3 regions of the Streptomyces sp. NPDC001914 genome follow, and region 1 is predicted to be linked to each of the others. Evidence: riboswitches for the same ligand, from Rfam matches in the RefSeq annotation. Region 1 holds a riboswitch; each other region holds the start of a gene.
The links. A riboswitch is a leader RNA that binds a small molecule or an ion and turns the genes downstream of it on or off. The one in region 1 is predicted to bind S-adenosylmethionine.
Positions count from the first base shown of each region.

Region 2: another riboswitch for S-adenosylmethionine. It lies ahead of ACFYYF_RS23865 (aminotransferase class V-fold PLP-dependent enzyme); the one in region 1 lies ahead of ACFYYF_RS14680 (putative leader peptide).
Region 3: another riboswitch for S-adenosylmethionine. It lies ahead of thrC (threonine synthase); the one in region 1 lies ahead of ACFYYF_RS14680 (putative leader peptide).

Region 1 covers NZ_JBIASW010000004.1:491,706-501,798, forward strand. The annotation lists gene ACFYYF_RS14665 (amino acid ABC transporter ATP-binding protein) at 141-905, opposite strand; gene ACFYYF_RS14670 (amino acid ABC transporter permease) at 1,106-2,110, opposite strand; gene ACFYYF_RS14675 (hypothetical protein) at 2,423-2,557, opposite strand; SAM riboswitch class IV at 2,714-2,859, shown strand; gene ACFYYF_RS14680 (putative leader peptide) at 2,896-2,961, shown strand; gene ACFYYF_RS14685 (cell envelope biogenesis protein OmpA) at 3,073-3,867, shown strand; gene ACFYYF_RS14690 (hypothetical protein) at 4,126-4,398, opposite strand; gene ACFYYF_RS14695 (acyltransferase family protein) at 4,706-6,013, shown strand; gene ACFYYF_RS14700 (expansin EXLX1 family cellulose-binding protein) at 6,050-7,006, shown strand; gene ACFYYF_RS14705 (PP2C family protein-serine/threonine phosphatase) at 7,167-8,399, opposite strand; gene ACFYYF_RS14710 (IclR family transcriptional regulator C-terminal domain-containing protein) at 8,491-9,249, opposite strand; gene ACFYYF_RS14715 (MarR family winged helix-turn-helix transcriptional regulator) at 9,918-10,093, opposite strand, start outside.
Region 2 covers NZ_JBIASW010000008.1:258,891-268,983, reverse strand. The annotation lists gene ACFYYF_RS23890 (NlpC/P60 family protein) at 1-687, opposite strand, end outside; gene ACFYYF_RS23885 (NYN domain-containing protein) at 1,055-2,404, opposite strand; gene ACFYYF_RS23880 (hypothetical protein) at 2,441-2,680, opposite strand; gene ACFYYF_RS23875 (rhomboid family intramembrane serine protease) at 2,833-3,588, shown strand; gene ACFYYF_RS23870 (Lrp/AsnC ligand binding domain-containing protein) at 3,631-3,912, shown strand; gene ACFYYF_RS23865 (aminotransferase class V-fold PLP-dependent enzyme) at 3,952-5,313, opposite strand; SAM riboswitch class IV at 5,501-5,617, opposite strand; gene trpD (anthranilate phosphoribosyltransferase) at 5,702-6,766, opposite strand; gene ACFYYF_RS23855 (cytochrome bc complex cytochrome b subunit) at 6,936-8,576, opposite strand; gene ACFYYF_RS23850 (Rieske 2Fe-2S domain-containing protein) at 8,573-9,649, opposite strand; gene ACFYYF_RS23845 (c-type cytochrome) at 9,646-10,093, opposite strand, start outside.
Region 3 covers NZ_JBIASW010000011.1:184,231-194,323, reverse strand. The annotation lists gene otsB (trehalose-phosphatase) at 1-457, shown strand, start outside; gene ACFYYF_RS28735 (trehalose-6-phosphate synthase) at 885-2,345, opposite strand; gene ACFYYF_RS28730 (glucosyl-3-phosphoglycerate synthase) at 2,425-3,369, opposite strand; SAM riboswitch class I at 3,575-3,731, shown strand; gene thrC (threonine synthase) at 3,749-5,047, shown strand; gene ACFYYF_RS28720 (MoaD/ThiS family protein) at 5,044-5,319, shown strand; gene ACFYYF_RS28715 (cold-shock protein) at 5,761-5,964, shown strand; gene groL (chaperonin GroEL) at 6,335-7,957, shown strand; gene ACFYYF_RS28705 (NADH:flavin oxidoreductase) at 8,269-9,390, shown strand; gene ACFYYF_RS28700 (DUF397 domain-containing protein) at 9,473-9,673, opposite strand; gene ACFYYF_RS28695 (helix-turn-helix domain-containing protein) at 9,654-10,093, opposite strand, start outside.

The DNA of each region.
Region 1 (10,093 bases):
CGATGAGAGATGTGGGGGAACGGTCCCGGCGGGCCGCCGAATCGGGGGTCCGCCCCGACGCGGGTCGGGGCGGCAGGGCAGGGAACACCTCGTCGAGCGGTGTCCCGCTGCGCGTCGGACATGAAGCGGTCGGAGCACCGTCAGAGCACCTTGCTCAGGAACTCTCGGGTGCGTGCTTCTCGCGGACGGTCCAGCACCTGCTCGGGCGGACCCTGTTCGACGATGCGCCCGCCGTCCATGAAGACCACACGGTCGGCGATCTCACGGGCGAAGCCGATCTCGTGGGTGACGATGACGAGTGTCGTGCCGCTGTGGGCCAGGTCCTTGATGACCGCGAGGACTTCGCCGACCAGTTCGGGGTCGAGCGCGGACGTGGGTTCGTCGAAGAGGATGACTCCGGGACGCAGGGCGAGGGCCCGGGCGATGGCCACGCGCTGCTGCTGACCGCCGGACAGCTGCCGGGGGTAGGCGGCGGCCTTGTCGGCCAGGCCCACCCGGGCGAGCAGATCACGGGCGAGTTCCTGCGCCCCGGCCCTGGACAGCCTGCCGGTCGCCACCGGGGCAGCGGCCACGTTGTCCAGAACGGTCAGGTGCGGGAAGAGGTTGAAGTTCTGGAACACGAACCCGATCCGGCTGCGCTGGGCCAGGATGACCCGCTCGCTCAGCTCCTTGAGACGGTCGCCGTGCCTGCGGACGCCGATGAGCTCGCCGTTCAGGCTGACGTGGCCGATCTCGGGCTTCTCCAGGTGGTTGATCACCCGCAGGAGGGTGGACTTGCCGGAGCCGGACGGACCGAGGACGACCGTCACCTCGCCGGGCCGGACGGTCAACTCCACGCCGTCCAGCACCTGTTGGGACCCGTACCACTTGTGCACGTCGTGCACCTCGACGGCGGCCGGCCGCACGTGCAGCCCGTCGTCGATCTCGGCGGCCGGGTCCGAGGCCGCGTGCGAGGCCGGGGCCGGGTCCGCGGCCGGGTGCGTCACCGGGGCGGAGGCTGTCGACGCCGCGTCCGTCGCCCGGACGGAGGCAGTCGGCGCCGCGTCCGTCACCTCGCCGGCCGGGGCCGTCCGCGTCTTCACCGTCGTCGGATTCGTCTCGCCGCTCATATCGCCGTCTCCCTCCGGAACCGGGCTCGCACCTCGCGCAGACCGTTCCGCGCCTTCTGCAAAGGGGTCGGCGGCAGGGTGCGCAGGGCGCCCCGCGAGTAGTGCCGCTCGACGTAGAACTGGATGACGGACACGACACTGGTGAGGATCAGGTACCAGGCGGTGGCGACGAGGAGCAGCGGCACGATGTCGCCGGGGTAGGTGCTGCCCATGCTCTGCACGGAGCCGAAGAGGTCGAGCAGGGACACGTAGAAGACCAGCGAGGTGCCCTTGATGAGACCGATCAACTGGTTGACGTAGTTGGGGGTGATGGAACGCAGCGCCTGCGGGAAGACGATCTTCGCGAACTGGTACCGCTTCGGCAGACCGAGGGCGGACGCCGCCTCGTGCTGGCCCTGGTCGACGGAGAGGATCCCGCCGCGCACCACTTCGGAGGCGTACGCGGCCTCGTTCAGGCTCAGTCCGACGACGGCGACGGCCATGTCGGTCGCCAGGCGGGACTCGTCGAAGGTGAAGAAGGCCGGCCCGAACGGCACTCCGACGCTCAACGTCTGGTACAGCGCGCTGAAGTTGTAGAGGAAGAGCAGGACGACGATCAGCGGAACCGACCGGAACAGCCAGGTGTAGACCCAGCTCACCGCCCGCAGCACCGGGCTCCGGGAGAGCCTGGCCAGAGCCAGCAGGACACCGCCCAGAAGACCCAACACCGCGCTGTAGAGGGCGACTTCCAGGGTGATGAGCAGACCGTCGAGAATCGTCGGGCGCAGGAACCAGTACTGGAAGCGATCCCACTGGTAGAAGGGGTTGGTCACCAGTCCGTGGGCGATCTGGGCGACCAGCACCAGCACGACGGCCGTGACGATCCAGCGGCCGGGCCGCCGCAGCGGCAGGACCCGCTGGGCCGCCGGACGTTCGGACGCGGCGGGGAGGTCGGTACGGGGGATCGCCTCGGCGGGCGGTGCTGATCCGAAGGACACAGCGGCGCCTGGAGGTTGGCTCATGGAGAACTCCAGCGGATTCGGACACCCCGGACCACGGAGCGGCGGCGCACCGCCGAGCGGGACGGCTCGGTACACGGCGATGCGCGGGCACAGGTGGGACGAGGGCTGGGCGGGGAAGGGGCGTTGCGCGACCACGGCGGCCGCCGAGGGCTGGAGCCGTCAGCGCGTGGCCGTCAAAGGCCTGCGGTGATCAGAGACCTGAGGACATCGAAGACCTGAAGTCGTCGAAGACCTGAAGTCGTCGAAGACCTGAGGTCGTGAGAGACCTGGAGGAACCCTCGGCTCGGGACGGCCGAGGACTCGGAGAGACCGTCAGCCTCGGCTGAGGGAGCGACACGTGCCCGGACACAGGGCGCTGTTGACGCGCAGCAGGTCCACGGCCCGGTCGGCGCACAGCACATCGCGACCGAGGCGCCGCCATGCGGCCGTCCCGTCTGCTGCGTGCATCGCCGTCACCATTTCTTCTCCGGCCGAAAGGCATCCTGTGGTGGGCCGCACGTTAGGCCCGCCCCGAAAAGAATGTCAATGCGGGTGACCACCAGGTGAGACCGTGCGTCCGGCCTTCTTGACGGCGCAACAGAGCGCGCCGAGACTGTCATGGACGGTCACGATTGTCAGCGCCCACGGCGCGGGTTCGCCCCGCTCCAGTGGTCATCGGCCCCGGCCCGCTGACAGGCAACCCTTCCGCCGCGACGGGGTGCCCCGGGTGACGACCGGGTCCCGCCGGTGCGGCGGGGCAAGCGTGGTCTCGCGTCTCGCGAGCCCTGAGCCGGGACCGGTGGGAATTGCCCAAGAGCGGTTTGACGAGGCGCCTGCACATCGACCTCCTGCGCGTCTCCAGCGCTTACTGATCCGCGACCGGTCCGTTAGATCCGGACCGGTGCGACAAGCGCAGTCATTCCGCATCCGGCCGCCGGTGCCCACAAAGCGGCGGTGGCTTCCGTCTTCCCCCAGGGAGAGTCATGCCCGAGACAGCTTCGCGCCCGTCAAACACTGCCAACTCACGCCCCTGTGACCAGATCTCGCTCCCGTCGGCCGCTCCGCGGCTCAAGCAGGCGACGGCGTCGTCCGCACTCCCCCACCGCGTCGACAGCCGCATCGGTGTCGGTCTGGCGGGCGGCTTCTACCCGGCTCCACACCGCTACGAGCTGTATCTGGCGCAGAGTTGTCCGCCCTCGCTGCGCATCGCCATCACCCTGGGACTGCTCGGCCTGCGGGACTCGGTCGCCACCACACTCGTGGCGGACGCCGCGCGGACTCCCGACGCCTTCGCCTCACTGCGCCGTGCCTACGAGGCCACCGAGCATCACTTCGACGGGCCGCTCACCGCGCCCGCCCTGTGCGACCGGTGGAGCGGACGCATCGTCAGCAACCACACGCCCGCCATCCTCCGCGACCTGGCCGGTCTGCGCTCGGGTCACACCACGACGTGCCCGTCCACGCTCTGTCCGCCGCCCCTCGCCGCGGACATCGAAGCCCTCCGCGAGCTGCTGGACCGCGCCGTCACCCTGGCCGCCCCGCCCTCGGAACTCGCGGCGGCCCTGGAGCTGCTGGACTGCCGGCTCTCCTCGCACGCCTACGTGCTGGGCGAATCCCTCACCGCGGCGGACGTGGACGTATGGACGGCGCTCACCGGTCTCGGCCGGTCCCGCGCCCTCGGCTCGCGCCCCCGGCTCCTGGACTACGTACGGCGTCTCGGTGGTCACCCGGCCTTCCGGCACGGGAGCGACCTGGTGCCCCTGACCGCGGCCGCCTGACCCGGACGGCGGGTCCGGCTGCCGGGCAGGTGGGTGTTTCCGCGCGCGCGACGAGCGCCGGCGCGGAGCCACCGGCCCGGCGGTCGGACCAGGCCGTCGCACGGAACCGCCCGGCGGCCGGACCCGACCGTCACACGGAACCCCGCCGCGACCAGACCCCACAGTCACACGGAACCCACCCGCGGCCGTACCCCACAGTCACACGGAACCCACCCGCGGCCGGGCCCGACAGTCATACGAAACCCCGGCGCGGACCGATCACTCGCGCGGGACCAGCAGAATGCTGACCCCGTTCACGGTCGACGTCCATCGCCGGCCCTGCTCAACGACCTCCCGCCCCGGACCCAGAATGCGGTCCTGGAGCAGCAGCGCCGAGTCGCGGAGTTCCTCCCACGGCTCGGGCGTCTCGAAGGCACGTCGGGACCGCTCCACGGAGCCGATGAGAGAGCGGCATGCCGCCTCGACGTCGGGGACGTTCTGTCCGGCCGAGCCGACGCCTTCGAGCGACCACGTCATCCACAGGTGGCCCATGGGATCACTCTGTCCCATCCCCGCGGGCGACGCATGCCGGCCTCGCGAGCACGGCCGACGGCCACGAGGCGCTGACCAGCACGCGTAGGCAGTCACGGTGAATTTGGGCAATCCTGGCTAAAGCCGCCTCATCAGGGCGTGTCCCGTGCCGCGTCGCCGGCTGTCCGCACTTCGATGTGGAATCCACGGCCTCGCGAACCGAACACCGGCGAGCCGCCGGACCGGGCCGCCCGGTTCGCCGTGCCCGCTTCCCGCCCGGTCCGGCGCAGCCGCCACCCCACAGGACCCGGTCCAGGCAGGCGTTTCCATGGAACCCGCACCCCCCGTTCTCCGGCCGCTTCCCCGGCCGACGCCCCCGGCATCGCCCGCCCCCGCGCCCGGTGGATCCGCCGGAGCCACGCGCCTCGGCCGGCTGGACGCCCTGCGCGGGATCGCCGCGCTTCTCGTGGCGGTCGACCATTCCTCGTACTCCTTCATGGCGGAGTTCCGGGGGCAGGTGATGCCGCAGATCGACATCGGCCGGTACGGCGTCATGCTGTTCTTCCTGGTGAGCGGTTACGTCATCCCGGCCTCGCTGGAGCGCCGGGGCTGCGTCAGGAGTTTCTGGATCGGCCGGGCCCATCGCATCTACCCGCTCTGGGCCGTGGTGGTGGGTTCGGTACTGGCGCTGAATCTCGTGGGCCTCGCGCACCTCGGGGCCCGTTTCGACGGACAGAATCCCGTCACGGTGGCCGTGGCCCACGCCACGCTGCTCCAGGAAGTACTGGGGACACCGAGTGTCGTCCTCGTCCTGTGGACCCTGTCGTACGAACTGGCGTTCTACCTGCTGGTGGTCGCCCTGTTCACGGTCCGGCTGCACCGGCGCTCGGCGACGGTCGCGGTGTCTTTGGGAACGCTGGCCGCCGTGACCGCGACCGTGGCGTTCGTGCCACCGGCGTCCGCGCTGTCCTCGGCGGTCGGCAGGGGGCCGCTCATCGCGCTCGCCGCGACGGTGCTGGTGGTCGCCGTCCTCTGCGGGAGTTCCCGAAGGTCCGCGCTGCGGGTGCCGGGGGCCGTGGCGGGAGGCGTGCTCGCGCTGGTCCTGGTCCCCTTCAACGGCACCGTTCCCCTCTGGGAGGGCCTGGTGATCCTGGCCGTCATGTTCCTCGGCACCGCCGTCCAGCGGGCGGAGAGCGGGACGGGCACCTGGCCGCGCGCGGCACTCACCGCCGCGGTGGTGGTGATCTGCTCCGTGGGGAGCGCGTACGCGAACGGTGACACGGACCGGTTCGCGACGCGCGGCTGGATCACGGCCTTCCTGCTGGCCGTACTCACCTTCGGACTGGCCCTCGCGCTGCGCCGCCGGAGATTCCCGCGTGCGCTGATCTGGCTGGGGACGGTCAGCTACTCGGTCTACCTGGTGCATCCGGTCCTGCTGGCGGTGAGCGACGGCGTGATCGGCCGGCAGCGGCACGACGAACCCGTACTGGAGGCGGCCTTCCTCGCCGTGCTGCTGGCGTCCTGCGCGCTGACCCATCGCTTCGTCGAGGTACCGGGCATGGCACGGGGCCGGGAGCTGATCCGCCGCGCCGAAGAGGGAAGGGGCGGCAACCTTTCCGCCTCCGGCGGCGACTGACGGGCGTACCAGCGGCCCGACCCCGAACGGATGCGCATGAAGGAAACGAGACAGGCCGCCCGTCGGCGCGGACGGCGGCCGACGCTGAGGGCCGTCACCCCCGTCGCGCTGTTCGCGGTCGGGGCGCTGGTCTGTCTGGTCGTGGCGTTCCGGCCCGGCGGCCAGGCCGATACGGGACGGGCCGCGGACTCGGCGGTCACCGGTTCCCGGGGGACCAAGGCTCCCGGCCGGGAGTCTCCGGACGGATCGACGTCCCCCGCGGCGACCCGGTCGGCGAGCCCGGACGGCTCCCCGACCGCTACGGCCCGTACCTCGACCGCGTCCGCACGGCCGTCGGCCTCGGCCGCCTCCCGGGCCACGAAGACGACCGCCCCGCTGGCGGGACGGATCCGCCCGGGCGTCGGCTACCGGGGAGTGGCGACCACGTACGACGCCGGGACCGGCGACGGCGCCTGCTCCTACGGTCCGAGCGACGAGCTCATGACCGCGGCGATGAACCACACCGACTACGAGACGGCCGAGGCCTGCGGGGCCTACGTGCTGGTGCGCGCCGACGGCGGTGCGAGCGTCACGGTCCGGATCACCAACGAATGCCCGACGGGCTGCGTCCCCGGCCAGCTCGATCTGAGCGCCCCGGCGTTCGCCCGGCTCGCGAACCCGGCGGCCGGCCGGATCCCGATCACGTGGAAGCTGCTGAGCCCCGGCGACTCCGGCACGCTCTCCCTCCGGTACAAGACCGGGTCCAGCCGCTACTGGTGCGCGCTCCAGGTGATCGGCCACCGGAACCCGGTGGCCCGGCTCGAACTCCGCTCCGGCGGCGTGTGGCGGCAGCTCCCTCGCACCGACTACAACTACTTCCTCGCCGAGGACGGCGGCGGCTGCGGAGGCCCGGTCCGGATCACGGACATCTACGGTGAGCGTCTGACGGTCGACGGCATCGCGCTGCGGCCCGACGCCGTGCAGCCGACCCGGCTCCAGTTCGCGGGCCACTGACCGGGCTCCGTGCGCGGGCCACTGCCCTGGCTCCAGTGCGCGGGCCACTGACCCGGCCCGTCCCGTGCGGGGCGACCGCGCCCCGTCGCACGCCGTGGCGCGGTCGGGACGGTTCTTCCCCGGAACGGGCTCCGTCTCCCGCCGTCCGCGTCCGGGACGGCTACTCCGCGGCCCTGCCGCAGCCCACACCGGCGGCGGGCGGCCGGGGCGGTGAGGGAACGGTGACCGAGCCACCCGCGGCGATCGCGGACCCCGACTCGGCGGGGTCCGGCTTGCGGAGCAGCAGCAGGGCCGCGTCGTCGTGCAGCCTGCCGCCCACATGGGCCTGGAGCTCGGCGTCGAGCGCGGCGAGCGTGGAGGCGGGCTCGTCGGACACGTGCCGGGCCAGACCTTCGGCGAGGGCGTAGAACTCCCGGCCGTGGTCACGGGCCTCGGTGACCCCGTCCGTGTACAGCAGCAGCTGGTCGCCGTCGGCCAGGGGCAGCACCTGAAGGCTCGGGGTCTCCCCCGTCAGAGCGCGCAGCCCGAGCGGCGGAGCGGGGTTCACGGGGTCGACCGACACGACGCTCCCGGACGAGCTGACGTGCAGCGGAGGGGCGTGTCCGCAGTTGACGACCTCCAGCCGGTCCGGTTCCGGGTACCCGGCGACCACGGCGGTGACGAAGTCGTCGTAGCCGAGGTTGCGCGCCAGACTCCGCTCGATCCGGGCCACGACGGTGAGGAGGTCGGGCTCGTCGTAGGCGGCCTCGCGGAAGACACCGAGCACGAGCGCGGCGGTGCCCACGGCGGGCAGGCCCTTGCCCCGGACATCACCGATGATCATGCGGACCCCGTACGGCGTCGGCACCAGCGCGTAGAGATCCCCGCCGATCCGGGCCTCGGCCGCGGCGGCGCTGTAGCGGACGGCCACCTGGAAGGGGCCGACGTTCGAGGGTATGGGCGCGAGCAGAGCGTGCTGGGCGGCCTCCGCGACGGAGCGGACGGCCGCGAGGACCCTCTCGCGGCGCCAGCGGAGCGCACTGGCCAGGGCGCTCGCCCCGGTGACGGCCGCCAGGGCGGACAGGACGGCGATGAGCTCGTCACCCGGAACCCCGTCCCGGGAACCGAGCAGCGCGCTCAGCGTCGCGGCCAGGAAGCCGACGCACAGGACTCCGAGCGGCCGGCTGGTGGTGGCGGCCAGCGCGGGTCCGGCTGCCAGCAGCGGCAGCCAGATCATCCCCGCTCCACCGGCCAGGTCGATGAGCACGATGGCCCCGACGATCAGTAAAGGCAGCACCGGGGTGCCGAAGGCGAGGTGGGCGGCGCGCTTGCGGGCCGCCGCTCCGGAACCGACGCCTCGGTTCCTGAACGTCCGCGGCCAGTGCTCGCTGCCGTGCTCTCGGGCCTGACTCATGTTCGTCCGCAGTCCTCACCTGGGTTCATCCCTGAAATGTCCGGTTGGTCTAGGAAAGACGTTCGGGATGTGGTCCACAAGCGCGGGGATTTCAAATAGTGAGCGACAGGCTTCTGGTCACCCGGTTCGCGGTCGGGATCAGTCGCGTCAGGACCTCGTCGAGCCGGGGGAGCCGCTCGGCGGGGAGCGATACGCCCAGCGAGCCCAACGTGGCCCCGCTGTACACGGGTACGGCGACGCAGACGGTTCCGAGAGCGTACTCCTCCAGGTCCGTGACGGCCGGGGCCACCGGCGACGAGGCCAGATGACGCAGCAGTTCACGTCGGCTGGTGATGGTCCGAGGAGTGAGATCGGGAAGGGCGTGGCGGGCGAGATAGTCGTTGCGGGACTCCTCGTCCAGCTCCCGCAGGACGGATTTCCCGAGCGCGGTGGCGTGCCCGGCGTCCTCGAAGCCGACCCACAGGTCCACCCGGGGCGCCCGTGGCCCGTCGACGATCTCGGCGACCCTGATCTCGCCCTCCTCGTAGAACGTGAGGTAGGCGGCCGAGGCGAGCTCGTCCCGCAGAGCGGCGAGCGTCGGCCGTACCCGGCTGAGCAGCGCCTGTCCGCGGCCCTGGGTGCGCAGCGTCTGCACCTTGTCACCGAGGATGAACCCGCCGTCGTCGAGTTTGCGGATGTATCCGTCGTGGACGAGGGTCCGGAGCAGGTGATAGGCGGTGGCCAGGGGCAGCTCGGTCTCCCGTGCGAGCTGTTTGGCGGGCGCGCCGTTCTCGTGCGCGCTCACCGCCTCCAGAAGGCGGAAGGCCCGCTGGACGGAGGTGATGAGCGTGGGCCCGTCGCGAGCTCCCATCCCACCAGCGTGCGCCGAGCCCACGAGAGTGGCAAGACGTCACCGCTCCGGCCCCTCCGCGCGACGAACCCGACACACCCGGTTACGACGCCTCCGCCGCCGAGGACACCAGGAGCGCCGGCCCGCGCCCCCGGAACGCCGGCCGTCATCCCGGCGTTCCGGGGACATCGCCGCCCGGCGGAGCGCCGGTCTCGAACGGGGCGCAGGCAGCGACCCGCCCGGTGGGACGACCACCTCGGACAGGGCCCCGGCGCCTCGGCCGGGCGGCCGCGCGCAACGCCGCCCGCGGCAGGTGCCCCGGGCGGGACCGACGGCCGAGAGAGGCGCTGCTCGTGGGCAGGCCGCCCGGCGCGTCACCGCCCAGCAGGGTGCATCCCCCGGCCGCAAGGACACTGCTCCCGGCGGCACGCCCACTGCGTCACCGCCCGGCGAGGGGCATGTCACGGGCCGGAGCCACGTGCGGCACCACGGCCCGAAGGACACCGCTGCCGGGCGGGACGCCCGCCGCGTCGCCACCGGCGGAGTGCCGGTCGGGGCGGGACGCCCAGGACGTCGGCCCCGGACGGAGGGCCGCGGGGCACCGCCCCGGGCGGAAGACAGCGGGGCGCTCCCGGGCGGAAGGCCGGGGGGCGCCCCGTCCGGGGCCGGCTGGACCGGCAGTGGCGGGCTCAGGAGGGGTCGGGGGCGCGTCGCACGAAGCTGGTTCCGCCGAGGCGGCCGAGGAGGGTGGCGAGGCCCGCCGTGTCCTCCTTGGTCCACGCCGGCTCGGCGAAGACCTCCTCGGCGACCCGTTCGGCGGTGACCAGCATCTCCCCCAGGCGCTCCCGACCGGTCCCGGTCAGGG
Region 2 (10,093 bases), on a different contig from region 1:
CGAGGCGGCCTTGGTGTTGCCGAGGTCGACACGCTCGCTGGCGCGGGTGGCCCGCTCCTGCTCCTCGGAGGCCAGCGCCGCCTTCTCCTGCGCGGTCAGCGTGTTGAGGAGCTTCTGCGCGGAGCCCAGCTTGCTCTGGACTTCCTTCTTCTTCTTGGCGAGCTCGGCCCGGGTGTCGGCGAGGTCCTTGAGCTTCGCGGAGGCCTCGGCGCGCTGCTGGGCGAGCGAACGCTGCTTCTCCTGGACCTTCTTGAGCGACTCGACCTGCTGGGCGCTGAGCTGGTCCATGGCCGAGGCCTTGTCCAGGAAGTCGTCCGGGTCGGAGGAGAGGAAGAGCGCCACGGAGGGGTCGATGCCGCCGGTGCGGTACTGGGCGCTGGCCATCGAACCGAGGCCGTCGCGCAGCTCGTTGAGCTCCTCCTGGCCGCGGGCGACGTTGTCCTGGAGAGCGCTGATCTGCTTCTGCAGCTTCTGCTGCTTCTCCTTGGCGCCGTCGAGCTTCTCCGTGGCCTGCTCGGCCTCTTCGTAGAGCTTGTCGACCTTGGTCTTGACCTCGTCCTTGTTGGGCTTCTCGGACGGCGTCGCGTTGGCGGCATTGGCGCTGAGGACAACAGCCGCCGCGGCGGCGGTGGTGAGCACGGTCACACGGGTGCGGCTCGGCTGCTTGGGTCGACGGTGGGACGCCACGAAGGCGAGCTCCTTCTTCCTCCAGCCGCCTGCCGAAAACGCCGACGGGCGGTGCCCCTCCACCGTCACTCCCCATGAGTGATCACCCGAGTTAGAGGTTCGAGGCACGACCCTAGTGACCTACTTGTGATCAGTTCAAATCCAAACCTGAAAATTCTTTGTCACGGAGAGCATTCTTTGCAATCAACTCACCTGCAGTGATGTCCGCTTGACACTACGTCGCGTGAAAGTCCGGCGAATTCGGGCATCAGGCCTAGACGTTACGCATGGTGCGTAGGGGGCTCACGCGACTTACGGAACCGATCGCCGGGCGCGCCGAATCGGACCCACGAAGCGGATCGAAACGGACGAAAGAGGAAAAGAACGCTCAGCCGCGCGAGAAGCGCTTGAGGAGCACCACGGACGCCACCGGCCGGGCACCGGCCTTGGCGATCCCGTCGGCCACCTCACGGTCGGTCGAGACGACGATGACCGGCCGGCCGGGCGGCTCGGCCCGCACGAGCTGACGGATCAGCTCGTCCGCCGTGACACCGGGCTTGGAGAAGAGGACCCGCACCCCGCGCGGGGGCGCGAGCAGCACCGGCGCGGCCAGTTCGGCCCCGTCGAAGACACAGGTGACCTCGGCGCCGGTCTGCGCGGCGAGCTGCGAGAGCTGTCCGAGCAGCCGCAGCCGCTGCTTCTCCAGCGGCATCTGCGGATAGCCGGTCTTGGTGACGTTGTAGCCGTCGACGACCAGGTGCGCCTGGGGCAGCGCGAGCAACTGGTCCAGGATCGCGGGGTCGTTCTCGGACAGCGCGCGGGCGGCGATGTCCTTCGGGGTCATCCGCCCCGGCTCGACCGCCTCGACCGTCTCCGCGGGCCGCACGGAGACGGGAGGCAGCGCCAGTTCCCGGCGCAGCCCCTGGGCCGCCTCCAGGACGGTGTCCAGCAGCAGCCGCACCCGCATGTCCTCGACGCTGCGCCCCTCACGGGCCGCCTTGCGGGTGGCTTCCAGGGCCGCCTCGGCCTCCGAGAGCCGCGCCTTGAGCCGCCGCGTCTCGCTCTCGGCCGCGGACACCTGTGCCTGGCTCTCCGCCTTCGCGCCGTCCGCCTCCGCCTGGAGCTTGCGCAGGGCCGCCTCGCCGCGCTTGACGTCGCTGAGGGCCCCGCGCAGCTTGCGGTGAAGCGATTCCGCTTCCTTCTTGGCCGACTCCAGTTCCGTGCGCAGCCGTTCGGTCTCGGCACGGGTCTGCCCGCGGGCCTCCGTGAGTTCAGCGCGCAGCCGGTCCAGTTCGGCGCGGCTCTCCTCGTCGGCGCGCTCGGCGTCCGCGCGCAGGGCCTCCTCGCCCGCGGCGGTCACGAGCTTCACCCAGCCCGTCGGACGCACGACGTAGGCCGCGGCCGCCACGTCCAGCGGATCCGCGGCCGGGGGCGGCGCGCCCGAGTCGAGAGCCCCGACGAGCTCGGGCTGGGTCTCTCTGAGCTTCTCGGCGATGCGCTGTCTGAACAGCGGGTCCGTCTCCAGGGCCGTCGCCATCGCGTTGCCGGCGAACTTGGCGCGGCGATTGGGGGCGAACCGGGCGTACTGCCTCAGCTGTGCGGGCAGTTCGGACACCGTCAGCCCGCCGAAGCCGTCCGAGACGATCTGCACGACGCGTCGGCGCACGCCGTCGGGCAGCGGACGGTCGAGCACCTCGGCGGTGCCGTCGTCCGGCTCCCCGCCTGTGGTCTCCACCATCCGTTTCACCCCAATATCCGTGCGGGGCCCGCTCCGTCAGGAGCCGGCGCCCGGCCTGTCCACGAGTTCGACCTGATCCACCGCGTTGCACCAGCGGCACCGCACCGACTCGATGGTCTCACTGACCACCTCGCGCTCCTCCACCTTCGGCTCACCGGCCAGGTCCAGGTGCACATACTCGACGACCTTCGACGAGCGGGTCACGTCGAAACGCGTGAGGTTGCCGCAGAGGGTGCAGCGCCAGCGGGTCTTCGCATCGGGCAGGGGAACTGTCATAGGGCAGCCGCTTTCCTTCTAGTGTCCGTCCGGCGCCGGTCTCCCGGTGCTTTGGCTCGTAACCCTACGGCCTGGCGGGTACTCGACGCTCGGGTGTCCACGGCGGCGAGGCGGTCTGTGCGCATCGGTGCGGTTACGTCATGCTCTGCACCATGATCGGCAATTGGAGTGCGACGGTCCGCAGGGCGCTGCGGGGCCGGTCCGCGCCGGTGACGTACGGACTGATCGTCCTGTGCTGTCTGATCTTCGTGATCGGCCCCGCCTCGGGCCTCGATCCCGCGTACGGCACCGGGGACGAACTGCTGGTCGCGCAGCGGGCCTACTTCCGCCGCTGGGGCGTGGTGCCGGCCGCCCTGTTCGACGGGGCCCCGGGCGAGGCGCTCACTCCCGCGACCGCCCTGTTCATCCACGGGAGCTGGCTCCATCTCCTGGGCAACATGCTCTTCTTCTACGTCTTCGGGCTGATGACCGAGGAGCGCATGGGCCATCTGGAGTTCGCCCTGTTCTACCTGGGCTGCGGGTATCTGGCCCTGCTGGGGTACGCCGCCGCGAACGCGACCTCGCAGCAGTCCCTGGTCGGGGCCTCCGGGGCGATCTCCGCGGTGCTCGGCGCCTTTCTGTACCTGTTCCCCGGGGCCCGGGTGACCAGTCTCTTCCCGTTCCTGTTCTTCCTGCCGCTGCGGTTCCCGGCCTGGGTGGTGCTGCCGTTCTGGTTCACCCTGCAGTGGCTCGCGGCGGGCCGCAGCAGCTCGGGCCCCGGGGTCGCCTACCTGGCCCACCTCGTGGGCTTCTCCCTGGGCTTCGTGTACGCGTGGGCGCGCTTCCGGCGGCGTCCGGCCGTCGTGCCCGCCCGGGCGGTGCTGCCGGGGCCCCCGGTGGAGCGGCCGGGTCCGGGGGACCGCGAGTAGGGTGAGATCCCCAGCAGCGGCCCCCTAGGGAGAGAACCAGCCGTGATCACCGCGATCGTCCTCATCAAGACCAGCGTGGACCGCATCCCCGAGATCGCCGAGTCGATCGCGTCGCTGGAGAGCGTCAGCGAGGTCTTCTCGGTCACCGGCACCTACGACCTGATCGCCATGGTCCGGGTCCACGCCCATGACGACCTGGCGGACGTCATCCCCGGCAGGATCAGCAAGATCCCGGGTGTCGAGGCGACGGACACGCACGTGGCGTTCCGTACGTACTCCCAGCACGACCTGGAGGCGGCGTTCGCGATCGGTCTCGACTCCTGACCGACGCGGCGCCGCCTCCGGGCGGGGCGGGGGCGGTCGTCAGACCGCCGGGACGCAGCGGCCGTCCTCGGTGCGGTACTGCCAGCGCGCGCCGTCCTCGACGAGCTCGCGCACCGCGCGGACGAACCGCTCGACGTGCTCGTCGGGGGTCCCGGCCCCGAAGCTGACGCGGATGGCGTTGAGGGACTTCTCGCCGGGGGCCGCCTCGGGGGCTCCGCACTCCCCCGCGGTCTCCGGGTCGCTGCCGAGCAGCGTGCGCACGAGCGGGTGGGCGCAGAAGAGGCCGTCGCGCACCCCGATGCCGTACTCGGCGGACAGCGCGGCAGCGAAGTGCGAGCTGTTCCAGCCCTCGACGACGAAGGAGATGACGCCGACCCGCGGGGCGTCGTCGCCGAAGAGGGAGAGGACCCGGACCTCGGGGACCTCGGCGAGGCCCGCGCGGACGGTACGGATCAGGTGCTGCTCCCGGGCGACGAGCTTGTCGAAGCCCTCGTCGGTGAGCGCCTTGCAGGCCGACGCGATCGAGTAGGCGCCGATGACGTTCGGCGAGCCGGCCTCGTGGCGGGCGGCGCTGTCGTGCCACTCCACGTCCACGCCGCCGTCCGCGCGGCGGGTGACCTTGCGGCTGGCCCCGCCGCCCGCGAGGTACGGGTCGGCCTCGCGCAGCCAGTCGGAGCGGCCCGCGAGGACACCGGAGCCGAAGGGCGCGTACAGCTTGTGCCCGGAGAAGGCGACCCAGTCGACGTCGAGGTCCTGGACCGACAGCGGGTGGTGCGGGGCGAGCTGTGCGGCGTCGAGGACGATGCGGGCTCCGTGGGCGTGGGCGGCCGCGGCCAGCTCGCGCACCGGCCACAGCTCGCCGGTGACGTTCGAGGCGCCGGTGACGCAGACCAGGGCCGGGCCGTAGGGGTCCCGGGCGGCGAGGGCGCGCTCCAGGGTCTCGACCGCCTCGCCGGGGGTGCGCGGGGCGTTCAGGTAGGTGACGCGGGCGTCGCGCCAGGGCAGCAGCGAGGCGTGGTGCTCGGTCTCGAAGACGAAGACCTGGCAGCCGGCCGGGAGGGCCGCGGCGAGCAGGTTGAGCGAGTCGGTGGTGGAGCGGGTGAAGACCACCTGGTCGCCGGCGCGGCAGTCGAGGAACTCCGCGACGGTCCTGCGGGCGTTCTCGAAGAGGTCGGTGGAGAGCTGCGAGAGGCAGCCGGCGCCCCGGTGGACGCTGCCGTAGTAGGGCGCGTACGCGGCCACGTCGTCCCACACGCGCTGGAGGGCGGGCGCGCTGGCGGCATAGTCGAGAGCCGCGTAGGTCACCTCGCCACCGGTGACGAGCGGGACGGTGACATCCCGGCCGAGAACGGGCAGAGGGGCACAAACAGCCTGGTCGGCGGCAACGGTGGAAGCGGACATGGCGAGCTCCTGTGAGAGGCAGGCGGGATCACCGCGCGAGCCGGCCGCCGTCGGGCGTCGCTCAGCGCGGGAAAGGGTGAAAGGGGGTGTGCGGAGGCGGGGCTCGGCGCCCTAACGCATTCGCTTGCTCACAGAAGGCTCCCTCGAACGACCAGGACCCCTGGTTGTCCGCCCGGAGAGCGGGAGGGGTCCGCGCTTGCCGTAGGCCTCGCTGCCTACGGCCTGGTCTTCACCCGGGGCACCCCGCCACGGACGGAGGGTTGCCGGACAGCCGGCCGGGGCCTGATGGCTGTCACTCATGACCTGGTACAGCATCTTGCCAGAGGATCTTCTCCGCGCAAGACGCAGTCCACGATCCGGACTGCGTCTCGCGCGGCGCTCTCGGCGGTCAGGCGTTGCTGGCGGCCACCCAGCGCTCCAGGGTGCGCTTCGCGGCACCGGAGTCGATGGCCTCGGCCGCCCTGTCCATCTGGTCGCGGAGCTGCCCGGCGAGCGGCCCGCCGGTCGGCGACAGGGCCACCAGGGCCGCCGCCGAGTTCAGCAGGACGGCGTCCCGTACGGGCCCCTTCTCGCCGTCCAGCAGGCGTCGGGCGACCTCCGCGTTGTACGAGGCGTCGGCGCCGCGCAGGGCCTCCACCGGGACGATGTCGAGCCCGACGTCGCGGGGGTCGAAGCGCTCCTCGGCGACCTTGCCGTCGCGGACGACCCAGACGTGGGAGCCCCCGGTGGTGGTCAGCTCGTCGAGGCCGTCGTCGCCGCGGAAGACCAGCGAGGAGTTGCCGCGCTCGGCGAACACGCCCGCCACGATGGGCGCCATCCGGGGGTCGGCGACGCCGACCGCCTGGGCCTTCACGCGTGCCGGATTGGTCAGCGGTCCGAGCACGTTGAAGGTGGTGCGGATGCCCAACTGGCCGCGGGCGGCGGCCACATGACGCAGCGCCGGGTGGAACTTGACCGCGAAGCAGAAGGTGATCCCGGCCTCCTCGGCCACCTCGGCGACCCGCTTCACCGGCAGCTGGAGATTGACGCCGAGCTTCTCCAGGACGTCCGAGGAGCCGGACGCGGAGGACGCGGCCCGGTTGCCGTGCTTGACGACCTTGGCGCCGGTGCCGGCCACCACGATCGAGGACATCGTCGAGATGTTGACGGTCTTCGCGCCGTCGCCGCCCGTTCCGACGATGTCGACGGTGTGTCCGGGCACCTCGATCACGTTGGCGTGCTCGTACATAGCGCGGACGAGTCCGGCGATCTCCTGGACGGTCTCGCCCTTGGCCCGCAGGGCCACCACGAAGCCGGCGATCTGCGCGTCGGTCGCCTCGCCGCGCATGATGCGGTCCATCGCCCAGGCCGTGTCGTCCGCACTCTGGTCGCGGCCTTCGAGCAGTCCGTTCAGTACGGCGGGCCAGGAACGGCCCGCCGCGGTGTCGCCTCCAGCGGGGTTCACAGCGCTCATGGTCGCTCCTGGGTTCGTGGGTCACGCGGTCGCGGGTGACACGGGTCGGGGTGACGCGGGGTGGATCGCCCCGCACCACCGGGTGAGTCCACCCTATCCAGCCCGGGGGACGGCAAAGAGCCCCGTCCGTGTCATGGACGGGGCTCCTGCCGTGGCGGACAGCCGGGGATCAGTGGTGGCCGTGGCCGCTCGTGATCTCCTTGTACTCCTCGACGGTGGGCTTGGGGATCTGGCCCTCGTCGCCGTAGAAGCCCTTGCTCATCTTGGCGCGCAGCTTCTGCGTGCCCGAGACCTTGCGCTCGACACCGTTCTCGTCGACCGTCGGGCCGATCTCGGCCGGCTTGTACTGCTCGTGCGCGGTGAGCGTGTGCAGCGCGTCCTGGCTGAGCGGCTCGTGGACCTCGATGAACTCACCGTGCGGCAGGCGCTTGATGATGCCCGACTCGCGGCCGTGCAGCACCTTGTCCCGGTCCCGGCGCTGGAGGCCGAGGCAGATCCGCTTGGTGGCGATGAAGGTCAGCACCGGCACGACGAAGAACGCGATCCGGACGAACCAGGTGATCGAGTTGATCGACAGGTGGAAGTGCGTGGCCCAGAGGTCGTTGCCACCGCCGATGAGCAGGACGAAGTACCAGCTGATCCAGGCGGCGCCGAACGCGGTCCGGGTCGGGACGTTGCGCGGGCGGTCCAGGATGTGGTGCTCGCGCTTGTCGCCGGTGACCCAGCCCTCGATGAACGGGTAGACCGCGATCGCGACCAGGACCAGCGGGAAGATGACCAGCGGGATGAACACACCCAGGACGAGCGTGTGACCCCAGAGGTTGATCTCCCAGCCCGGCATGACACGGATCAGGCCTTCGGAGAAGCCCATGTACCAGTCGGGCTGGGCGCCGGTGGACACCTGGTCCGGACGGTAGGGGCCCAGGGCCCAGATCGGGTTGATCGAGGCGATCGCCGCGATGGCCGCGATGACACCGAAGACCAGGAAGAAGAAGCCTCCGGCCTTGGCCATGTAGACCGGCAGCAGCGGCATGCCGACGACGTTGTTGTTCGTCTTGCCGGGGCCCGCGAACTGCGTGTGCTTGTGGTAGAAGACCAGGATCAGGTGGCCGACGACCAGGCCGAGCATGATGCCCGGCAGCAGCAGCACGTGCACCGAGTAGAAGCGGGCCACGAAGTCGCCGCCCGGGAACTCGCCGCCGAACAGGAAGAACGACAGGTACGTGCCGACGATCGGCACGGACAGGATCGCGCCCTCCATGAAGCGGACACCGGTGCCGGAGAGCAGGTCGTCCGGGAGCGAGTAACCGGTGAAGCCGGTGAACATGCCGAGGACGAACAGCAGGAATCCGAAGACCCAGTTGACCTCACGGGGCTTGCGGAACGCACCCGTGAAGAACACGCGCATCATGTGCACGAACATGCCGGCGAGGAAGATCAGCGCGGCCCAGTGGTGGATCTGACGGATCAGCAGACCACCGCGCACATCGAAGGAGATGTGCATGGTCGAGTTGAACGCCTCGGACATCAGCTGGCCCTGCAGCGGGACGTAGCTGCCGTGGTACTCCACCTCGTTCATCGACGGGTGGAAGAACAGGGTCAGGTACACACCCGTGAGGATGATGATGATGAAGCTGTAGAGGCAGACCTCACCCAACATGAACGACCAGTGGTCGGGGAAGATCTTGCGCATGTTGGACTTGGCCAGGGAGTAGATCCCGAGGCGGCCGTCGGCCCAGTCGGCGACCCGCTCACCGGCGGGTGCCTTCTCGCGCGAGGAGCGCGAGTCGGAGGTGGTGGTAGTGCTCATCCGCGCTCCCAGAATGCAGGACCGACGGGCTCTTCGAAGTCGCTGAGCGCTTCGAGGTAGCCCTCAGCGTTCACGCCGATCTGCAGCTGGGGCAGGGCGTGACCGGCCGGGCCGAAGATGACCCGGGCACCGTCGGAGAGGTCGAAGGTGGACTGGTGGCACGGGCACAGCGCGTGGTGCGTCTGCTGCTCGTACAGGGAGATCGGGCATCCGACGTGGGTGCAGATCTTCGAGTACGCCACGATGCCCTGGTAGGACCACTCGAGTTCCTGCTTGTCCTTGATGTCCTCCGGCTGGAGCCGGATGATCATCAGGGCCGCCTTGGCGATCTCCTTCTGGAAGTCCTCGTCGTGCTCCTCCAGGCCCTCGGGCTTGGCGAAGGTGAGCGAACCGACGGCCAGGTCCGAAGGACGCAGCGGCTCGTTCGTGTTCATGTTGACGAGGAGCTTGCCCTTGGACCACAGCGTGTGGCGCAGCTTCGTGCCGGGCAGCGGACCGAGGTCGCGCAGCAGCATGACGCCGGAGAGCGGGAACAGGGCCAGCGCGCCGAACATCGTGTTGCGGATCAGCTTGCGGCGTCCGAGCGCGGACTCCGTGGCACCGTCCTTGAAGTCGGCCAGGACCTTGGCCTTGACCTCGGGCGCCGCCTCGATCGGGTGACGCTCGTCGGCGATCTCCACGTCGGACATCAGGGTGCGGGCCCAGTGGACCGCGCCCGCGCCGATCGCGAACAGCGCCACACCGAGGCACATGCCCAGCGCGAAGTTCAGCGCGCTGATGTGCCCGATCGGGAACACGTAGATCGACTTGTCGTTCGGGATCGCCACGTACGAGGCGATGAAGCCGACGGTGGCCACCATCGACAGCACGAACAGCATGGCGACCAGACGCTCGGACCGCTTGGCGGCCCGCTCGTCGATGTCCTGGATGCGGTGCTCGTGGGGCGGAAGCCCCGGGTCCGCGAACGGGTTCTGCTCGTCCGCGACGGCTACCGGACCGTGACCGTGACCGGCGTGGTCGTCGGAGGCCCGCTCGGCGGGCACGTTCTCTTCTGGAATGTCTTGGCTACTCATGACTTCTTGGCCTTTGCGGTCCGAGCGGCGACCCAGACGGCGACGGCGACCAGGGTTCCGAGGCCGAAGACCCAGCCGAACAGGCCCTCGCTGACCGGCCCGAGGCCGCCCAGCTCAAGACCGCCGGGGCTCTCGGTGTCGTCACCGTTGACCGCGTCGAGGTACGCGATGATGTCCTGCTTGTTCTTCTCCGTCAGCGTGGTGTCGGGGAAGGACGGCATGTTCTGCGGGCCCGTCTGCATGGCCTCGTAGATGTGCTTCGGGTCGACACCCTCCAGGCTCGGCGCGTACTTGCCGTGCGTCAGCGCGCCGCCCTTGCCGGTGAAGTTGTGGCACTGGGCGCAGTTGGTACGGAAGAGTTCACCGCCCTTGGCGATGTCCGCGCCCTCGGGGCTGACCTGGTTCTTGGTCGGGATCGCGGGGCCGGCGCCGAGCGAGGCGATG
Region 3 (10,093 bases), on a different contig from region 1:
GCCGGGGTTCCTCGACCGGATCGGCGCCTGGCAGGGCACCTGGATCGAGGAGAAGGGCCGTGCGGTCGCCGTGCACACGCGGCGTGCCGCCGATCCGCAGGCCGCTTTCGAGGCGTTGCGGGGGCCGCTGGGTGAACTTGCCGCCCGGCACGGGCTGATCGTCGAGCCGGGGCGCATGGTCCTGGAGCTGCGTCCGCCGGGCATGGACAAGGGGGTCGCCCTTCTGGAGTACATCCGGGAGACCGGTGCCGAGGCCGTTCTGTACGCGGGTGACGATCTGGGGGATCTGCCCGCCTTCGCCGCCGTCGAGAAGCTGCGCTCCGACGGGATTCCCGGGCTCCTGGTGTGCAGCGGCAGCTCCGAGGTCGCCGAGCTCGCCGAGCGGGCCGACCTGGTGGTCGAGGGGCCCGCCGGAGTCGTCCGGCTGCTCGCGGCCATCGCGGCCGAACTCCCCTGACCCGGCCGCTCGTCACCCCGGTGACCCGGCGCGGGTCAGGCTTGTCTCGCCCCCTCCGCCCCTACCCGTCCCGAACCTGGGGCTCCGCCCCAGACCCCGCTCCTCAATCGCCGGAGGGGCTGAACTTTTGCCGGCCGGGGCTGAAATCTTGCACGGCACCCGAGACGTGACCCCCTGGGGCTCCGCCCCGGACCCCGCTCCTCAATCGCCGGAGGGGCTGAACTTTTGCCGGCCGGGGCTGAAATCTTGGGCTGGGACCGCCACCACGATGCACCCGCGGCCGGGATCCGGCGGAAGGGGACGTGCCGGTACATCGATGGCCGTCGCCACTAACGGTCACTTCTCCGTCCGACGGCGGCGGCCTGATGTACCGGCGCGGCCCCGACCCACCCACCGGACCGGAACCGCGACCGCCGCCCGCTCCCGGTCAGGACTCCAGTTCGTGGAGTTGGTCCAGGAACCACTGGGCCGGGGGGAGGGCCGTGGCGGCCGCGGTCAGGCGTTTGGTGCGTTCCGCGCGTTCGCCCGGCTGCATCACGAGCGCCTCGTGCAGCGCCCGCGCCGTCCCGGTCACGTCGTACGGGTTCACGGAGATCGCGTCCTCGCCCAGTTCCTCGTACGCCCCGGCCTCCCGGGACAGGACCAGCGCGCAGCCCTCGTCGGAGACGACCGGGATCTCCTTGGCGACGAGGTTCATGCCGTCCCTGATGGGGTTGACGAGGGCGACGTCGGCGAGCCGGTAGGCGGCGAGCGAGCGCGCGAAGTCGTCCTTCACGTGCAGCACCACCGGGGTCCAGCCAGGCGTCCCGTACTGGGAGTTGATCTCGTCAGCCACGCGCTGCACCTCGGCCGTGTAGTCCCGGTACACCGCGAGGTCCTGCCGCGACGGATAGGCGAACGCCACGTGGACGACCCGCTCGCGCCACTCCGGGTGGTCGTCGAGGAGCTGCCGGTACGCCAGCAGCCCCCGCACGATGTTCTTGGACAGCTCGGTCCGGTCGACGCGCACGATCGTCCGGCGGTCCGCGCCGATCTCCTCGCGCAGCGCGGCCATCCGCTCCCCGACGTCCGCGCGGTGCGAGCGCTCGCGCAGGAACTCGGCGTCCGCGCCGAGGCCGTGCACGCCGACGCGGGTCTCGCGCACCGGCGCCCCGGTGCCGTCCAGGTGCTCGATCGTCCTGGGGGCACCGTCCGGGGGCAGGACGGCGCGGTAGCGGGCGGGATCGGTCTCCTCCGCGCAGCGCATGAACGCGGTGGCCCACCGCCAGGTCAGGAAGGCCACCCGGTCCGCGCCGAGCATGCCCGCCATCAGCTCCGCGCGGATGTCGTCGGGCAGTATCCGGAAGTAGTCCTCGGGCGCCCACGGGGTGTGGGAGAAGTGACCGATGCGCAGGTCGGGGCGCAGTTCGCGGAGCATCCCGGGCACCAGGCACAGGTGGTAGTCCTGGACCAGCACGGCCGCGCCCTCGGCCGCCTCCTCGGCCAGCGCCTCGGCGAAGGCGCGGTTGTAGGTCCGGTACGACTCCCACTGGCGCCGGAACTCCGCGTCGAAGACCGGCTCCAGCGGGGTCTGGTAGAGCAGGTGGTGCACGAACCACAGCACGGAGTTGGCGATGCCGTTGTACGCGTCGGCGTGCGTGTCCGCGTCGACGGCCAGCATCCGTACGCCGTCCTCGTGGACTCCGCGCCGGACGGCCTCCCGGTCACCGTCGCCGAGCGCGGAGCAGACCCAGAGGGCGCCCGCGTCCGGCCCGATCGCCGAGAGTCCCGAGACGAGGCCGCCGCCGCCGCGTCTGGCGTGCAGCGAGCCGTCCTCCCGTACCTCGTAGGTGACCGGGCCGCGGTTGGAGGCGACCAGAATCCTGTGGGCACCGTGCGTTGAAGCCATGCCTCGAAACCTAGCCCCGTCTCGAAACGCTCAAACGCGCCCTTCGGCCGTATGCGATGCCCGGCCGTTCAGGGCCTGACTACGCGGCTTCGCGCGCCTGGTACTCGGAGATTTCGCTCATCGGCGGCCTTTCCTCCGTGTCCACGGAGTACGTGCGCGGCCGGAAACCGTCGCGGTCGCGCTCGAACTGGGTGAGGGAGGGGCGGATCAGGTGCCCGCGTGCCAGCCGGAGCTGTGCGGTGCGGTAGATGGCGGCGGCCATGCGGCCGAGTGCCTGGCCGTCCTGGTGCCGGTGCTTGCGCACCCCGACGTCGACCTGGGCGAGGGCGTCCAGGCCCACCAGGTGCAGGGCGTCGACGAGCATGCCCAGTTCGACGCCGTAGCCGACGGGAAAGGGGAGCTGTTCCAGCAGCGAGCGGCGGGCCGCGTACTCGCCGCCGAGCGGCTGGACGAAGCCCGCGAGCTGGGGCCAGTGCATGTTCAGCAGGGGGCGGGCCATCAGCTCGGTGACCCGGCCGCCCTGCCCGCCGCCGCCGGCCATCGGGCGGTCGTACATGGCCTTGACCAGGTCCACGCCAGGGTCGGTGAGCAGCGGTCCCACGATCCCGGAGACGAAGTCGGACGAGAACTCCCTGAGGTCCGCGTCGACGAAACAGACGATGTCCCCGCTCGTCACGAGCAGCGACCGCCACAACACCTCGCCCTTGCCGGGCACGGCCGGGATGCGCGGGAGGATGTCGTCGCGGTGGACGACCCGCGCGCCCGCGGCGGCGGCGACCGCGGCGGTGCGGTCGGTCGATCCGGAGTCGACGACGACGATCTCGTCGACGAGGGGCACCTGCTGCATCAGGTCGTGGCGGATGATCGCGACGATCTCGCCGACCGTCTCCTCCTCGTTCAGCGCGGGCAGGACGACACTGACCGTGGAGCCGGTGACGCGTTTGGCTGCCATGATCTTGTGGAGCGGGCGGTCGGTCGCGGACCAGGAGCGTGTGCTCAGCCAGCTTTCGACTTCTCTCAGCACCGTCTGCGGCTCCTCACTGTCTGATCACACGCTCTCATCGGCGTGCCCGCTGCGGCCAGCGGCAGATCGATTGCCGTCGTCTCGCGGTTCGGACGACTATCTCAACTGTCCTGGCCTTCGGTTACAGTCTTGAACAACGCGCATGACCATCGCATGTCCTGGATCGTCGGCGCGTATCGTGTTCAACAGTTCAACAATCAAATACCGCTCATCCAGAGGGGCAGAGGGATACGGCCCGATGAAGCCCCGGCAACCCTCCAGCCGGTCTCGTACCGATCGATGTCGATCGCGTCGCGAGGCTCCCGGCTAGGGAAGGTGCCAAATCCGTCTCACGGCGAAGTGCGTCGTGAGGAAGATGAGGAGAAAGGGCCTCGCCTCCATGGCTGCGCAGACAGTTGCAAGCACCACGAACTCCGCCGACGCGGTAGACCTCGGCCCCGCCGCGGCGCTTTCCTGCCGCGAGTGCGGACACCGCGTCCCGCTCGGCCCGCTCTTCGCCTGCGAGGAGTGTTTCGGCCCGCTGGAGATCGCCTACGACTTCTCGGCGTACGACACCGAGGAACTCCGCAAGCGCATCGAAGCGGGACCCGCGAACATCTGGCGCTACGCGCCGCTGCTGCCCGTCCCCGCGGACGTGGCGGACAAGCCGAACATCAACCCCGGCTGGACCAAGCTCGTCCAGGCCGACAACCTCGCCCGTGAGCTCGGCGTCGACGCCGGAAAGCTCTTCGTCAAGGACGACTCCGGCAACCCGACGCACTCCTTCAAGGACCGCGTCGTCGCCCAGGCCCTCGAAGCGGCCCGCGCCTTCGGGTTCACCACCCTCTCCTGCTCCTCCACCGGCAACCTGGCCGGAGCGGTGGGCGCCGCGGCGGCCCGCGCCGGCTTCCGCTCCTGCGTGTTCATCCCGCACGACCTGGAGCAGGGCAAGGTCGTCATGGCCGCGGTCTACGGCGGCGAGCTCGTCGGCATCGAGGGCAACTACGACGACGTGAACCGCTTCTGCTCCGAGCTGATCGGCGACCCGGCCGGCGAGGGCTGGGGCTTCGTCAACGTGAACCTGCGGCCGTACTACGCGGAGGGCTCCAAGACCCTGGCGTACGAGATCTGCGAGCAGCTCGGCTGGAGGCTCCCCGACCAGCTCGTCGTGCCGATCGCCTCCGGCTCCCAGCTCACGAAGATCGACAAGGGGCTCCAGGAGCTGATCAGGCTCGGACTCGTCGAGGACAAGCCGTACAAGATCTTCGGCGCCCAGGCCGAGGGCTGCTCCCCGGTCTCCGTCGCCTACAAGGCCGGCCACGACGTCGTACGGCCGCAGAAGCCGGACACCATCGCCAAGTCGCTCGCGATCGGCAACCCGGCGGACGGCCCGTACGTGCTCGACATCGCGCGGCGCACCGGCGGCGCGGTGGAGGACGTGAACGACGAGCAGATCGTCGACGCGATCAAGCTGCTCGCGCGCACCGAGGGCATCTTCGCGGAGACGGCGGGCGGCGTGACCGTCGGCGTCACCCGCAAGCTCATCGAGAACGGTCTTCTCGACCCGGCCCTCACCACGGTCGTGCTGAACACCGGCGACGGCCTCAAGACCCTGGACGCGGTGGCCTCCGACACCGGGCTGACCGCGACCATCCGCCCGAACCTCGACTCCTTCCGAGAGGCTGGCCTCGCATCATGAGCGTCAACGTCCGCATCCCCACCATCCTGCGCACCTACACCGGTGGCGCCGCCGAGGTGACGGCCGAGGGCGCGACCCTCGCCGAGGTCATCAGCGACCTGGAGAAGAACCACACGGGCATCGCCGCGCGCGTCCTGGACGACCAGGGCAAGCTGCGCCGTTTCGTGAACGTGTACGTCAACGACGACGACGTGCGCTTCGAGCAGGGACTGGAGACGGCGACCCCGGACGGCGTCGGCGTCTCGATCATTCCGGCCGTCGCCGGAGGCTGATCGTTACCCTCGGTAATGCCGAACACATTGCGTTCACATAATTGCCCCCTCCGTGAGACAAGCGGAGGGGGCAATTCTGTAGGGTTGAACGCGCTAGAGTTGGGGAAGTCGCGCCGATCTGGATGTTGGTTTCATGCCGGACGCATATGAGTGACCCTTCGGCGGGCGACAAGAAGTAGCCAAAATGGCTCACCTTTTTGGGCATTTTATGGCATTTGCGGGGCCCGACTTGCCCCGAATCCTTGCGCATTCTCCGCATATCATTGATCGGCCATGCCCAGAATTCTCGTCCGATTGACCTGTTGCAGAGGGCAGTTGGACAGATACATTCAGCCGCGGTCGACGCGTTCCGGCGCACACCCCCAACCGTTGGGGGGTGAGGTCTGACCCGGATCCGCGAAGTGTGGATCTGTGCAAGGGCCAGTAATAGGGGAGTTAGGCATGGCTCAGGGCACCGTCAAGTGGTTCAACGCGGAGAAGGGGTACGGCTTCATCGCGGTCGACGGTGGTGCGGACGTCTTCGTGCACTACAGCGCGATTCAGATGGACGGCTACCGCACCCTTGAAGAGGGTCAGCGAGTGGAGTTCGAGATCTCGCAGGGCCAGAAGGGTCCGCAGGCGGACATGGTCAAACTCGCCGTCTGATCGGGCGCGAACGACCACCGACTCACTCACGCACGAGGGGCCCGCATCCCGCAGGGGATGCGGGCCCCTCGTGCGTCCCCGGCCGGTCCTGCCGCGTGGCGCGTGCGCCCGCGTGCCCGCGAGCCCCCTCGGCCGGGGCGTCGCGCGGAGGCTGCCCGGCGGCCCTGTTTTGCTGAGAGGCGCTTGCACTCGCAGGGGTCGAGTGCTAATCATTGGCGTTAGCACTCTCCGAGTGAGAGTGACAGAACTTGGATCGGGCCGGCGAGGCTCACGGGCCTGTGGGGCAAGGAACCACAGGGCTCGGGGGCCGTCCGTCGCGGGCGCGGGCGCGATCCGGAGCAATCCACCCCGTCCGGGAGGACCACTTCACATGGCCAAGATCATCGCGTTCGACGAGGAGGCACGGCGCGGTCTCGAGCGCGGGATGAACCAGCTCGCCGACGCCGTCAAGGTCACCCTCGGCCCCAAGGGCCGCAACGTCGTCCTCGAGAAGAAGTGGGGCGCGCCCACGATCACCAACGATGGTGTTTCCATCGCCAAGGAGATCGAGCTCGAGGACCCGTACGAGAAGATCGGCGCCGAGCTGGTCAAGGAAGTCGCCAAGAAGACGGACGACGTCGCCGGTGACGGTACGACCACCGCGACCGTTCTCGCCCAGGCGCTCGTCCGCGAGGGCCTGCGCAACGTCGCCGCCGGCGCCAACCCGATGGCCCTCAAGCGCGGTATCGAGAAGGCCGTCGAGGCCGTCTCCGGTGCCCTGCTGGAGCAGGCGAAGGATGTCGAGACCAAGGAGCAGATCGCTTCCACGGCCTCCATCTCCGCCGCCGACACCCAGATCGGCGAGCTCATCGCCGAGGCGATGGACAAGGTCGGCAAGGAAGGCGTCATCACCGTCGAGGAGTCCCAGACCTTCGGTCTGGAGCTGGAGCTCACCGAGGGTATGCGCTTCGACAAGGGCTACATCTCGGCGTACTTCGCCACCGACATGGAGCGTATGGAGGCCGTCCTCGACGACCCGTACATCCTGATCGCGAACTCCAAGATCGCGAACGTGAAGGACCTGCTCCCGCTCCTGGAGAAGGTCATGCAGTCGGGCAAGCCGCTGCTGATCATCGCCGAGGACGTCGAGGGCGAGGCCCTGTCGACCCTGGTCGTCAACAAGATCCGTGGCACCTTCAAGTCCGTCGCCGTCAAGGCCCCGGGCTTCGGTGACCGCCGCAAGGCCATGCTCGGCGACATCGCCATCCTCACGGGCGGCGAGGTCATCTCCGAGGAGGTCGGCCTCAAGCTGGAGAACGCGGGTCTGGACCTGCTGGGCCGCGCCCGCAAGGTCGTCATCACCAAGGACGAGACCACGATCGTCGACGGCTCCGGCTCGGCCGACCAGGTCGCCGGCCGTGTGAACCAGATCCGTGCCGAGATCGAGAACTCGGACTCGGACTACGACCGCGAGAAGCTCCAGGAGCGTCTGGCGAAGCTGGCCGGCGGCGTGGCCGTCATCAAGGCCGGTGCCGCCACCGAGGTCGAGCTCAAGGAGCGCAAGCACCGCATCGAGGACGCCGTTCGCAACGCGAAGGCGGCCGTCGAGGAGGGCATCGTCGCCGGTGGTGGCGTGGCCCTGCTCCAGGCTTCCTCGGTCTTCGAGAAGCTCGAGCTCTCGGGTGACGAGGCGACCGGCGCCAACGCCGTGCGTCTGGCCCTGGAGGCCCCGCTCAAGCAGATCGCCGTCAACGGTGGCCTCGAGGGTGGCGTCATCGTCGAGAAGGTGCGCAACCTTCCCGTCGGCCACGGCCTGAACGCCGCGACCGGTGAGTACGTCGACATGATCGCCGAAGGCATCATCGACCCGGCGAAGGTGACGCGCTCTGCCCTGCAGAACGCCGCCTCCATCGCCGCGCTGTTCCTGACCACCGAGGCCGTCATCGCCGACAAGCCGGAGAAGGCCGCCGCGGCCGCTCCGGGCGGCATGCCGGGCGGTGACATGGACTTCTGATCGACCCCGTCGATCAACGTCCTGACGTTCCGAGGGCGGCACCTTCCCGCGAGGGAGGGTGCCGCCCTCGGGCGTTTCCCGGCCCGGACGCCTGCCCCTGCCCCGGACGCCTGCCCCGGGCGTTCGCCGGGGACGGTACGGCCCGTTACGTGGCCCGGATCACAGGGGTGAGTGCGGGGGCGGCGGAATGCCTCGCCCGGTGCGGAGGTTGACGCTGACGAGCAGTCGATGCATGTGCACATACCGCATGGAATCTCCTGTTTCGCAGACAGCCCGACGTCATACCGCCCACCTCCCCGAGGAGCCCCCACGTGACCGCTGACGCCGCGTCCCGCGCAGCCGAGATCCTGGCCCGTCCCATCTCCATCAACGGCCTGACCGTCCCGAACCGGATCGCCATGGCCCCGATGACCCGGATGTTCTCGCCGGGCGGCGTACCGGGAGAGGACGTGGTCGGGTACTACTCCCGCCGCGCCGCCGCGGGCGTCGGCCTGATCGTCACCGAGGGCACCTACGTGGGCCACGACTCGGCCGGGCAGAGCGACAGCGTGCCGCGCTTCCACGGCGAGGACCAGCTCGCCGGCTGGGCGAAGGTCGCCGACGCCGTGCACGCGGGGGGCGGCACGATCGTCCCGCAGCTGTGGCACATCGGCATGGTCCGCAAGGCGGGCGAGCCGCCCTTCGCCGACGCCCCGCCGGTCGGCCCCTCCGGCCTCTACAAGGAGGGCGCCGAGGTCACCGGCAAGAGCATGACCCAGCAGGACCTCGACGACGTCATCGAGGCGTTCGCCAAGGCCGCCGCCGACGCCGAGCGCATCGGCTTCGACGGTGTCGAACTGCACGGTGCCCACGGCTACCTGCTCGACCAGTTCCACTGGGCGGGCACCAACCGGCGCGAGGACGCCTACGGCGGCGACCCGGTGGCCCGTACGAAGTTCTCGGCGGAGATCGTCGCCGCGGTGCGGGCGGCCGTCTCGCCCGAGTTCCCCGTCATCTTCCGCTACTCGCAGTGGAAGCAGCAGGCGTACGACGCCCGCCTCGCGGAGACCCCGGAGGAGCTGGAGGCGATCCTCGCCCCGCTCGCCGCGGCCGGAGTGGACTCCTTCCACGCCTCCACGCGCCGCTACTGGGAGCCCGAGTTCGACGGTTCCGACCTGAACCTCGCCGGCTGGACGAAGAAGCTGACGGGCAGGCCCACCATCACCGTCGGCTCGGTCGGTCTGGACGGCGACTTCATCAAGGCCTTCGCGGGCGAGGGCTCCCCGGTCAAGGGCATCGACGACCTCCTCGACCGCATGGAGCGCGACGAGTTCGACCTCGTCGCCGTCGGCCGCGCGCTGCTCCAGGACCCCCAGTGGGCGGCGAAGGTCCTGGCCGGCCGCTTCGACGAGCTCGCGCCGTACGACGCGGCGGCGCTCGGCTCGCTGAGCTGACAGCTTCCCGGTAACGGGGGGAACGGGGGAGGGACGGCGCCCGCTGTGACGCGGGCGCCGTCCCTTTTTTGCGCTCTTCCGGTCAGCCGAGGTGCGCGACGAAAGCGCCCCAGGCTGCGGTGCCGAAGGTGATCACCGGGCCGGGGTTCTTGGAGTCCCGGACCGGGATGACGTTGCGTCGGCTTTCGGCGACCTCCAGGCAGTTCCCGCCCTCGCCCCCGCTGTAGCTGGACTTGTGCCAGGTAGCGGTGGTCAGGTCGCTCTCACGGGTGTTGGTCTCCATGCCCGTAATCCTGCGCCACGGATTCGATCAGGGCCAGCGAGTCCTGTGGTGAAAGGGCCGCAGCCTGAAGCAGGTTGAAGGTGAGGTTGTGGCGGGCGACTGTTGCCGGATCGTCCATCAGCTTCCCCATGTCCGGTCCCTCGACGAACGACAGCGGGGGCGCGTCCTCGAACTCCATCAGCTTCAAAGGGCCGGTCATCGACGCATGGGCTCCGGAGCTGAACGGCAGTACCTGGGCAATGATCCGGTGTTGACGGGCCAGGGCCGTGATGTGAAGGAGGGCCGCTGACATCACCCCGCGACCGCCGACCCGGCGCCGGAGTACGGCTTCGTCCAGAACCACCCACAACAACGGCGTTGTTGGATGGCCGATGAGACGAGCGCGTTCGAGTCGGGCCGTCACCAGAGCCTCGATCTCTT